2 linked regions of the Cystobacter fuscus DSM 2262 genome follow. The protein of the gene in region 1 interacts with the protein of each later gene in a pairwise test. Links are inferred from orthologs where the notes say so. Each region holds a gene or a part of one and is shown in the gene's direction. Other genes may lie near its edges. The genes, in order: D187_RS43730 and dnaE.

The links.
Region 2: the proteins of D187_RS43730 (region 1) and dnaE interact in binary tests that used the Escherichia coli proteins (3 or more experiments, as listed by UniProt). The link is inferred for Cystobacter fuscus DSM 2262 from one-to-one orthologs.

The regions. Positions count from the first base shown.
Region 1 is NZ_ANAH02000066.1:731,112-734,406, forward strand. The notes cover bases 212-3,203. They hold D187_RS43730 (aminotransferase class I/II-fold pyridoxal phosphate-dependent enzyme), read left to right. Parts: upstream 212-1,106; coding sequence 1,107-2,300; downstream 2,301-3,203. Other genes in these bases: D187_RS43725 (phosphatase PAP2 family protein), read left to right, coding at 212-1,089; D187_RS43735 (class I SAM-dependent methyltransferase), read left to right, coding at 2,354-3,082. In the rest of the region: D187_RS43720 (efflux RND transporter permease subunit), read left to right, coding at 1-145; more of D187_RS43725, read left to right, coding at 142-211; D187_RS43740 (hydroxymethylglutaryl-CoA lyase), read left to right, coding at 3,236-3,295. UniProt on the Escherichia coli protein: Shows aminotransferase activity with methionine and histidine as substrates, and to a lesser extent also with phenylalanine.
Region 2 is NZ_ANAH02000021.1:65,975-70,445, reverse strand. Bases 253-4,420 are described here. They hold dnaE (DNA polymerase III subunit alpha), read left to right. Parts: upstream 253-650; coding sequence 651-4,220; downstream 4,221-4,420. Other genes in these bases: D187_RS30530 (ATP-binding protein), read left to right, coding at 4,288-4,420; D187_RS30540 (Spy/CpxP family protein refolding chaperone), read right to left, coding at 253-288. Also shown: more of D187_RS30540, read right to left, coding at 1-252; more of D187_RS30530, read left to right, coding at 4,421-4,471. UniProt on the Escherichia coli protein: DNA polymerase III is a complex, multichain enzyme responsible for most of the replicative synthesis in bacteria. This DNA polymerase also exhibits 3' to 5' exonuclease activity. The alpha chain is the DNA polymerase catalytic subunit.

The DNA.
Region 1 (3,295 bases):
GGCCCTGCTCGCGTTGCTCGAGCGACACAAGGGCCGGAAGGGTGGTGGTGGGGTCGAGGTTGGGGCGGGTCGGGTTCAGAGCCTGGAAATCGGCGCTCCTTCACGGGAGGTGGCCGTAGAGCCAGGGGAGCGTAAATCTGCGTGAATACAGGGACATTGGAGCGCCGCGTCCTTCCGGACGCGCCTGAGGTTCGGTTCAAGCCCGTCGACGTGGTCATCATCGTCGCCTGTGCGTTTGCCGCCTTCCTGCTCGTGGGGCCCTACAGGTGGGCTCCTGGCGCGGCGACTTCCGCTGTCACCTTCTTCATCTTCGCGCTCGGCCCCCTGGTGCTGCGCACCCTGGAGTCCTACTTCCCCCGCCAGCGCGCGCTCTCCTTTCTGGCCTCCTTCTGGCTGCTGCCCGTGGTGGCCCTGGGCCATGGCGCCATGTGTCCGCTGGTGACCGCCGTCACGCCCGGGCTGCAGGACGCCCAGCTCGCCACCCTGGATCAGCGCCTGTTCGGCGCCCAGGTGTCGGTGGTGCTCGGCCAGCTCTCGCCGGCCTGGCTCACCGAGTTCCTGCTGCTCTGCTACTACGGCTATTTCCTGTGGCCGCTGGTGCTCGGGATGACGCTCTACTTCGCCGGCAAGCGCGAGGCCTTCGACGAGTACCTCCTGGCGCTCAGCCTCTTCTTCGCCTTCAACTTCGTGCTGTACTCGCTCGTGCCGGCCATCGGCCCGCGCTACTTCCTCTATGGCGCCTTTCCCGAGACGCTCCAGGGCCTGTGGCTGACGCCCTACCTGGAATCGGCCATGCGCCAGCCGGGCTTCGCCAAGGACTGCTTTCCCTCGGGCCACACCGGGGCCACGCTCGTGGTGCTGGTGTACGCCCTGCGCTTCGAGCGGCGCGTCTTCCGGGTGATGCTGGTGCCGGGCCTGGGCCTCATCGCGGCGACGCTGGTGGGCCGCTTCCACTACGCCACGGACCTGTTGTGCGCCGTGCCCCTGCTGCTCGGGGTGGTGGGCTTCGCCATGGCCTATACCCGTTCGATGGCGCGGCGCGGAACAGAAGAGCGTCCGGTGGGGATGGACGCTATCGTGCGCTCCTGAGCAAGGGAGCGTGACGCATGAGCAGGCCGGTACTCGCGGGTAGGGTGGCCCCCCTGGGCACCACCGTCTTCTCGGAATTCAGCGCGCTGGCCCTCCAGCACGGAGCGGTGAACCTGGGGCAGGGCTTCCCGGACTTCGATGGGCCCGAGGCCGTCAAGGAGGCCGCGCGCACGGCCATCACCGAGGGCCTCAACCAGTACGCCCCGGGCATTGGCCTGCGCGCGCTGCGCGTGGCCATCGCCGAGCACTCCGCGCGCTTCTACGGCCAGCAGATTGATCCGGACACCATGGTGACCGTCACCAGCGGCGCCACCGAGGCCATCCTCTGCGTGCTGCTGGGGCTGGTGGATCCAGGCGACGAGGTGGTGCTCTTCGAGCCCTTCTACGACTCGTACGACGCCAACATCGCCTTCGTCGGGGCCCGGCCGCGCTACGTGCCGCTGCGCCCCCCGGATGCCACGCATGCCACGTGGTGGTTCGATCGCGACGAGGTGCGCGCGGCGTTCGGCCCCCGCACGCGCCTGCTCATCCTCAATTCGCCCCACAATCCCACCGGCAAGGTGTTCACCCGCGAGGAACTCGAGTTCCTCGGCGGCCTGTGCGCCGAGCATGACGCGCGCGTGCTCTCGGACGAGGTGTACGAGCACATCGTCTTCGGCCCGGCGCGGCACCTGCGCGCCTCCACGCTGCCCGTGCTCGCGGACCGCACGGTGACGGTGAGCAGCGGGGGAAAGACGTTCAGCCTCACCGGCTGGAAGGTGGGGTGGTTCATCGCGCCCCCCGCGCTCAACGACGCCGTGCGGCGCGCGCACCAGTTCGTCACCTTCGCCACCGCCACGCCCCTGCAGGTCGCCATGGCGGCGGCGCTGCGGCTGCCGGACTCGTACTTCCAGGAGCTGAGCCGCGCCTACCACGCCCGGCGCGAGCGCCTGCTCGCGGGCCTCACGCGCGCGGGGCTCGAGGTCCACTCCCCCGAGGGCAGCTACTTCATCCTCGCGGACATCTCCGGACAGGGGCATGGGGACGACGTGGCCTTCTGCCGCCACCTGGTGACGCACGTGGGCGTGGCCGCCATTCCGCCGAGCGTCTTCTACGGGCCCGAGCACCGGCACCTGGGCCGGGGCTTCGCGCGCTTCGCCTTCTGCAAGACCGACGCGGTGCTCGACGAGGCGGCCCGCCGGCTCAAGGAAGGGCTCGCCTCGTCGCGCTGAGGGCTTCCCGCGCGCCGGGCGCTCGTCACCCTCCACCGAAAGGGCGGTCCGCTCTGAGCTACTTTGGCGAGTTGTACCTGCGCTCCACGCTGCCCTTCCTCTCCGCGGAGATGACCCAGAGGGAAGTGGCCTACCTCGAGCGCGCCTTCCAGGGCCTCGCGCTCCCGGGCCCCATCGTGGACCTGGGCTGTGGCCATGGCCGGCACGCCGCCCCGCTGAACACCCGGGGCGCCCTGGCGGGCCGCATCCTCGGCCTGGAGTTGGATGCCCTGTCCCTGCGCGAGCGCCTCCCGGGCTTTCCCGTGGTGCGCGCCGATCTGCGCTCGCTTCCCTTCCGCCCCGGCTCCCTGGCCGGGGCCTACGCCTGGTACTCGACCCTGTTCGTCTTCTCCGACGAGGAGCACGTGGCGCTGTTGCGCGAGGTGGCGCGGAGTCTGCGACCGGGGGGCCTGCTGGTGTTGCACACCGCGCCGCGCGAGCGCCTGGAGTCCGAGCCCCAGGCGTCCTTCTCGGGCCGCCTGCCCGACGGCAGCCACCTGGAAGAGGAGAGCCGCTTCGACGCGGTGCGTGGTCGGGACGAGGCCACCCGCCGCTTGACGCTGCCCGACGGGCGCGTGCTCTCGGGCCGCTACGGCATCCGGTATTACCGGCTCGAGGAGTTGACCCAACTGCTGGAATCCACGGGGTTTTCGGTGGAGTGGATCCACGGCGGGCTGGAGGGGGAGCCTCCCTCGGAGTCCTCCCTGGATCTCATCGTGGGCGCGCGGGTGCGGCCTGCCTGACATGAGGGACGGGAAGAGTCTCGCGATAGTCTTGCGCGACGCGGCCCGGGAGATCATCTACACAGGGGGCACCCGACGCCCCAGGTGTTTGTCGGCGCCCTCCAGGAAGACGTCGAGGCGGTCGGCGGGAAGCTCGACGCAGGACATCATCCAGTGGACTCGAACCAACAACATCGCGGCCCGCGCGTCACAGGGCTTGGCAGTCTTCCGCGG
Region 2 (4,471 bases), on another replicon or contig:
CTGGGCCGCATCCCACTGGTTCACCATCTCCTTGCCCGCCTCGCGCTGCTCCGCCACCAGCTTCTGGCCCTCGTCGAAGAGGGAGTCCTTGAGCCCTTGAATCGTCCGCTTCTGGTCGTCCGTGGCCTTCAGGTCCTCGAGCCGGTCATCCAGGCGCCAGGTGATCATCTGCTTGATGCGCTCGGGGTTGCGCGCGCCCCAGCCCATGTGCCCGCCCCGGAAACCCGTGAGGAGGACGACACCGAGGACCGCGGACCCGACGAGGAGGATCTTGCTCTTCGTGTTCATGACCGTTGCTCCCTGGAGGACCCCGGGTGGGGCCCTCTCGTGCTGCGCGCCGTTCATCGGCGACGGTGGAGAGAATGCGCGGCGCTCGTCAGGGGCGTTTGTCGTGGGCATGAAGAAGTGTGAAGAGGACCGTCCAGCGGGGCGGCCGGGCGGGCGGGCGCCCGTCCCGAGTCCCATCCAGGAGCTGGGCTGGGTGGCGCTCGGCCAACCCAGGGGCTCCTTCACCCGGGGTGAGGGCCGTGCCACAAGGTGCCCGGGCCGCGCTTCCGGTCCCGGACGAACCGGGTGGACGGGAACTGGCGGGCGGCCCGGACCTGAACAATCGTCTGGTGAAGCCACCCTCAGCTGACTACTTATCCGCCATGTCCTTTACCCACCTCCACCTGCACTCCCTGTACTCGCTCCTCGACGGCGCGATCCGGATGAAGGATCTCATCAAGACGGTGAAGGAGAAGGGGATGACGAGCGTGGCCGTGACGGATCACGGCAACATGTTCGCCACCATCGACTTCTACAAGAAGGCCAAGGACGCGGGCATCAAGCCCATCATCGGCATGGAGACGTACGTGGCCGGCCCCAAGGGGCGCGCGGACCGTACGGAGAAGGTGGGCCACCACCTCATCCTCCTGGCGAAGAACAAGGAGGGGTACGACAACCTCAAGTACCTCTCGTCCATGGCCTACCGCGAGGGCTTCTACTACCACCCGCGCATCGACAAGAAGCTCCTGGCCGACCACAGCAAGGGCCTGTTCGCCCTCACCGCGTGTCTGGGCGGCGAGGTGACGGGAGCCGCCTTCCGCGGGGACATGGACCACGCGCGCCGCGCGGCGCTCGAGTACAAGAACATCTTCGAGCCGGACCACTTCTTCCTCGAGGTGCAGTCCAACGGGATGCCCGAGCAGGAGACGGCCAACACCAACCTCAAGCAGCTCAGCCGCGACCTGGGCATCCCGCTGTGCGCCACCGCGGACGCGCACTACATCAAGAAGGAAGACGCGCGCGCGCACGAGCTGCTCATGTGCATCGCCAGCGGCAAGACGCTCGCGGACGGCAAGCGCATGAAGCACTCCACGGACAAGCTCTACGTCACGAGCCCCCAGGAGATGCTCGAGTACTTCCACGACACGCCCGAGGCCGTCCACAACACCCAGCGCATCGTCGAGCAGATCAACCTGGAGCTCAAGCTGGGCAAGCCCATGCTGCCCACCTTCCAGGTGCCCGACAGCCACACGCCCGACAGCTTCATGGCGGAGCTGGCGCGCGCGAACCTCGAGGAGCGCTTCAAGGAGATCGACCTGGCGCGCTTCCGCGCGGGCCAGCCGCCCGTGGACCGCGAGCCGTACAAGGCCCGCCTGGAGCTGGAGCTGGGCGTCATCCAGAAGATGGGGTTCAGCGGCTACTTCCTCATCGTCCAGGACTTCATCAACTGGGCCAAGCAGAACAACATCCCGGTGGGCCCCGGCCGTGGCTCGGGCGCGGGCAGCCTCGTGGCCTACTGCCTGCGCATCACCGACCTGGATCCGCTCCCGTACAACCTGCTCTTCGAGCGCTTCCTCAACCCCGAGCGCGTGTCGATGCCCGACTTCGACGTCGACTTCTGCCAGGACCGGCGCGACGAGGTCATCAAGTACGTGGGCCGCAAGTACGGGGAGAACAACGTCGGGCAGATCATCACCTTCGGCTCGCTCAAGGCCAAGAGCGTGCTGCGCGACGTGTGCCGCGTGTTCGCGCTGCCCTTCAGCGAGGGGGACCGCATCGCCAAGCTGGTGCCCGAGGTGCTCGGCATCACCCTCAAGGAAGCCATCGAGCAGGAGCCGCGGCTCAAGGAGATGATGGAGAAGCCGAGCGCCATCGGGCAGGTGGATGGCAAGGACGTCACCACCAAGGACGTGCTGGAGATCGCGCTCGCGCTCGAGGGACTGCACCGCCAGCCCGGCATGCACGCGGCCGGCGTGGTGATTGCCGACAAGCCCCTGTGGGAGTTCGTGCCCACCTACCAGCCGCCGGGCGAAGACACCCTCATCACCCAGTTCGCCAAGGACGAGGTGGAGGCCGCGGGCCTGGTGAAGTTCGACTTCCTCGGCCTCAAGACGCTCACCGTCATCCAGAACGCGCTCAACCTCATCAACCGCAACCCGCCCGACGGCAAGCCCATTCTGCGCGAGGACATCCCGCTGAATGACGCCGAGGTGTGGAAGCTCATGGCGGACGGCGACACGGCCGGCGTCTTCCAGATGGAGTCCAGCGGCTTCACCGAAATGGTGATGAAGCTCAAGCCGTCCTGCTTCGAAGACGTCATCGCCGCGGGCGCGCTCTACCGTCCGGGTCCGCTCGACTCGGGCATGGTGGACGTGTTCATCAACCGCAAGCACGGCCGCGAGAAGGTGGTGTACCCGCACCCCTTGCTCGAGCCCGTCCTCAAGGACACCTACGGCGTCATCGTCTACCAGGAACAGGTGATGCAGATCTCCCAGGTGCTGGGAGGCTACACCCTGGGCCGCGCGGACCTGCTTCGCCGCGCCATGGGCAAGAAGAAGGCCGAGGTCATGCAGGCCGAGCGCGCCGGCTTCCTCGAGGGCTGCAAGAACAACAACGTGGACCTGAAGGTCGCGGGGGAAATCTTCGACCTGATGGAGAAGTTCGCCGAGTACGGCTTCAACAAGAGCCACTCGGCGGCCTACGGACTCGTCACCCTGCACACCGCGTGGCTCAAGGCGCACTACCGCGTCGAGTTCATGGCGGCGCTGCTCACGAGCGAGAAGGAAAACACGGACAAGGTGGTGCTGCACATCGGCGAGGCGCGCCAGTCGGGCGTGCAGGTGCTGCCGCCGGATGTGAACCAGTCGGACATGGCGTTCGGCGCGGTGGAGGGGAAGATCCGCTTCGGCCTGGGCGCCATCAAGGGCGTGGGCGAGGGCGCCATCGAGTCCATCGTCGAGGCGCGCAAGGAAGGGCCCTTCAAGAGCCTGTTCGACTTCTGCGAGCGCGTGGACTCGCGCAAGGTGAACCGCAAGGTGCTCGAGGCGCTGGTGAAGGCGGGGTCCTTCGACTTCGAGAAGCGCCCGCGGCGGCAGATCTTCGAGAGCATCGAGCGCGCGATGAGCCGCGGCTCGAGCAGCCAGAAGGACAAGGCGGCGGGGCAGAGTTCGCTCTTCGGGATGCTGGGCGGGGGCGCGTCGGGTGGGGCGGACCTGAAGAACGACTACGTTCAGGTGGAGGAGTGGTCGGAGAAGGAGCGCCTGGCGCTGGAGAAGGAAGCCATCGGCTTCTACGTGTCGGGCCACCCGCTGCATGCCTACGACAAGGAGCTCAAGCGCTACGCGCGGCCCATCACCGCGGTGCAGCGCGCGCGCAAGGACGAGAAGCTCACCATCGCGGGCGTGGTGGCGGCGCTGCGCGAGCGGCCCACCAAGACGGGCAAGCGCATGGCGTGGGTGACGCTGGAGGATCTGTCCGGCTCGCTGGAGCTGGTGTGCTTCCCGGGCAAGGACGGCACGCGCAACGTCATGGGCAAGGACGGCAAGTGGACGAAGTCGGGGCCCAAGCCCGGCTTCGAGCACTGGGAGTCGCTGCTCAAGAGCGATGACCCCATCCTCGTGACGGGCACGGTGCAGATCAACCAGCGCGACGAGGACACGCCGGTGGCGGAGCTCATCGTGGAGGACATCCAGAGCCTCAAGGCGGTGCGGGAGAAGCGCACCAAGCGCCTGGAGCTGCGGCTGCCGGCGGATCTCGCCACGGACGAGCGGCTCACGAAGCTCGCGCAGATCGTCAAGCAGTACGAGGGCGCCACGCCCCTGGCGGTGAGCCTGCTGTTCTCCAACGAGGCCGAGGCGCTCATCGCCAACCTGCCGCTCAAGGTGCAGGTGAGCGACGAGCTCATCCAGTCGGTGGAACGGCTCTTCGGCATGAAGGTGGTCGAGTTCGGCTGAGCGCCCGGCGGGGTCGGTTGCTGCGCGAGCGTGGTAACCATGCTATCGGCGGTGGGAGGAGGTCCTCATGACGCCCACCGCTGTCTCACGCCTCGAATTGGATGACCCAGCGCCCTTCCTGCGCTGGCTGGGAATGGATCCGGTGGGGGTGGATCTGGGGGCCATCGATCCGGTGGAGATGTGGGGTCTCGTCGCGCTCGCGACCCTCGGCCGTGTCCAGGGAGACGAGCCGCTGCGGATCCGGACGGATC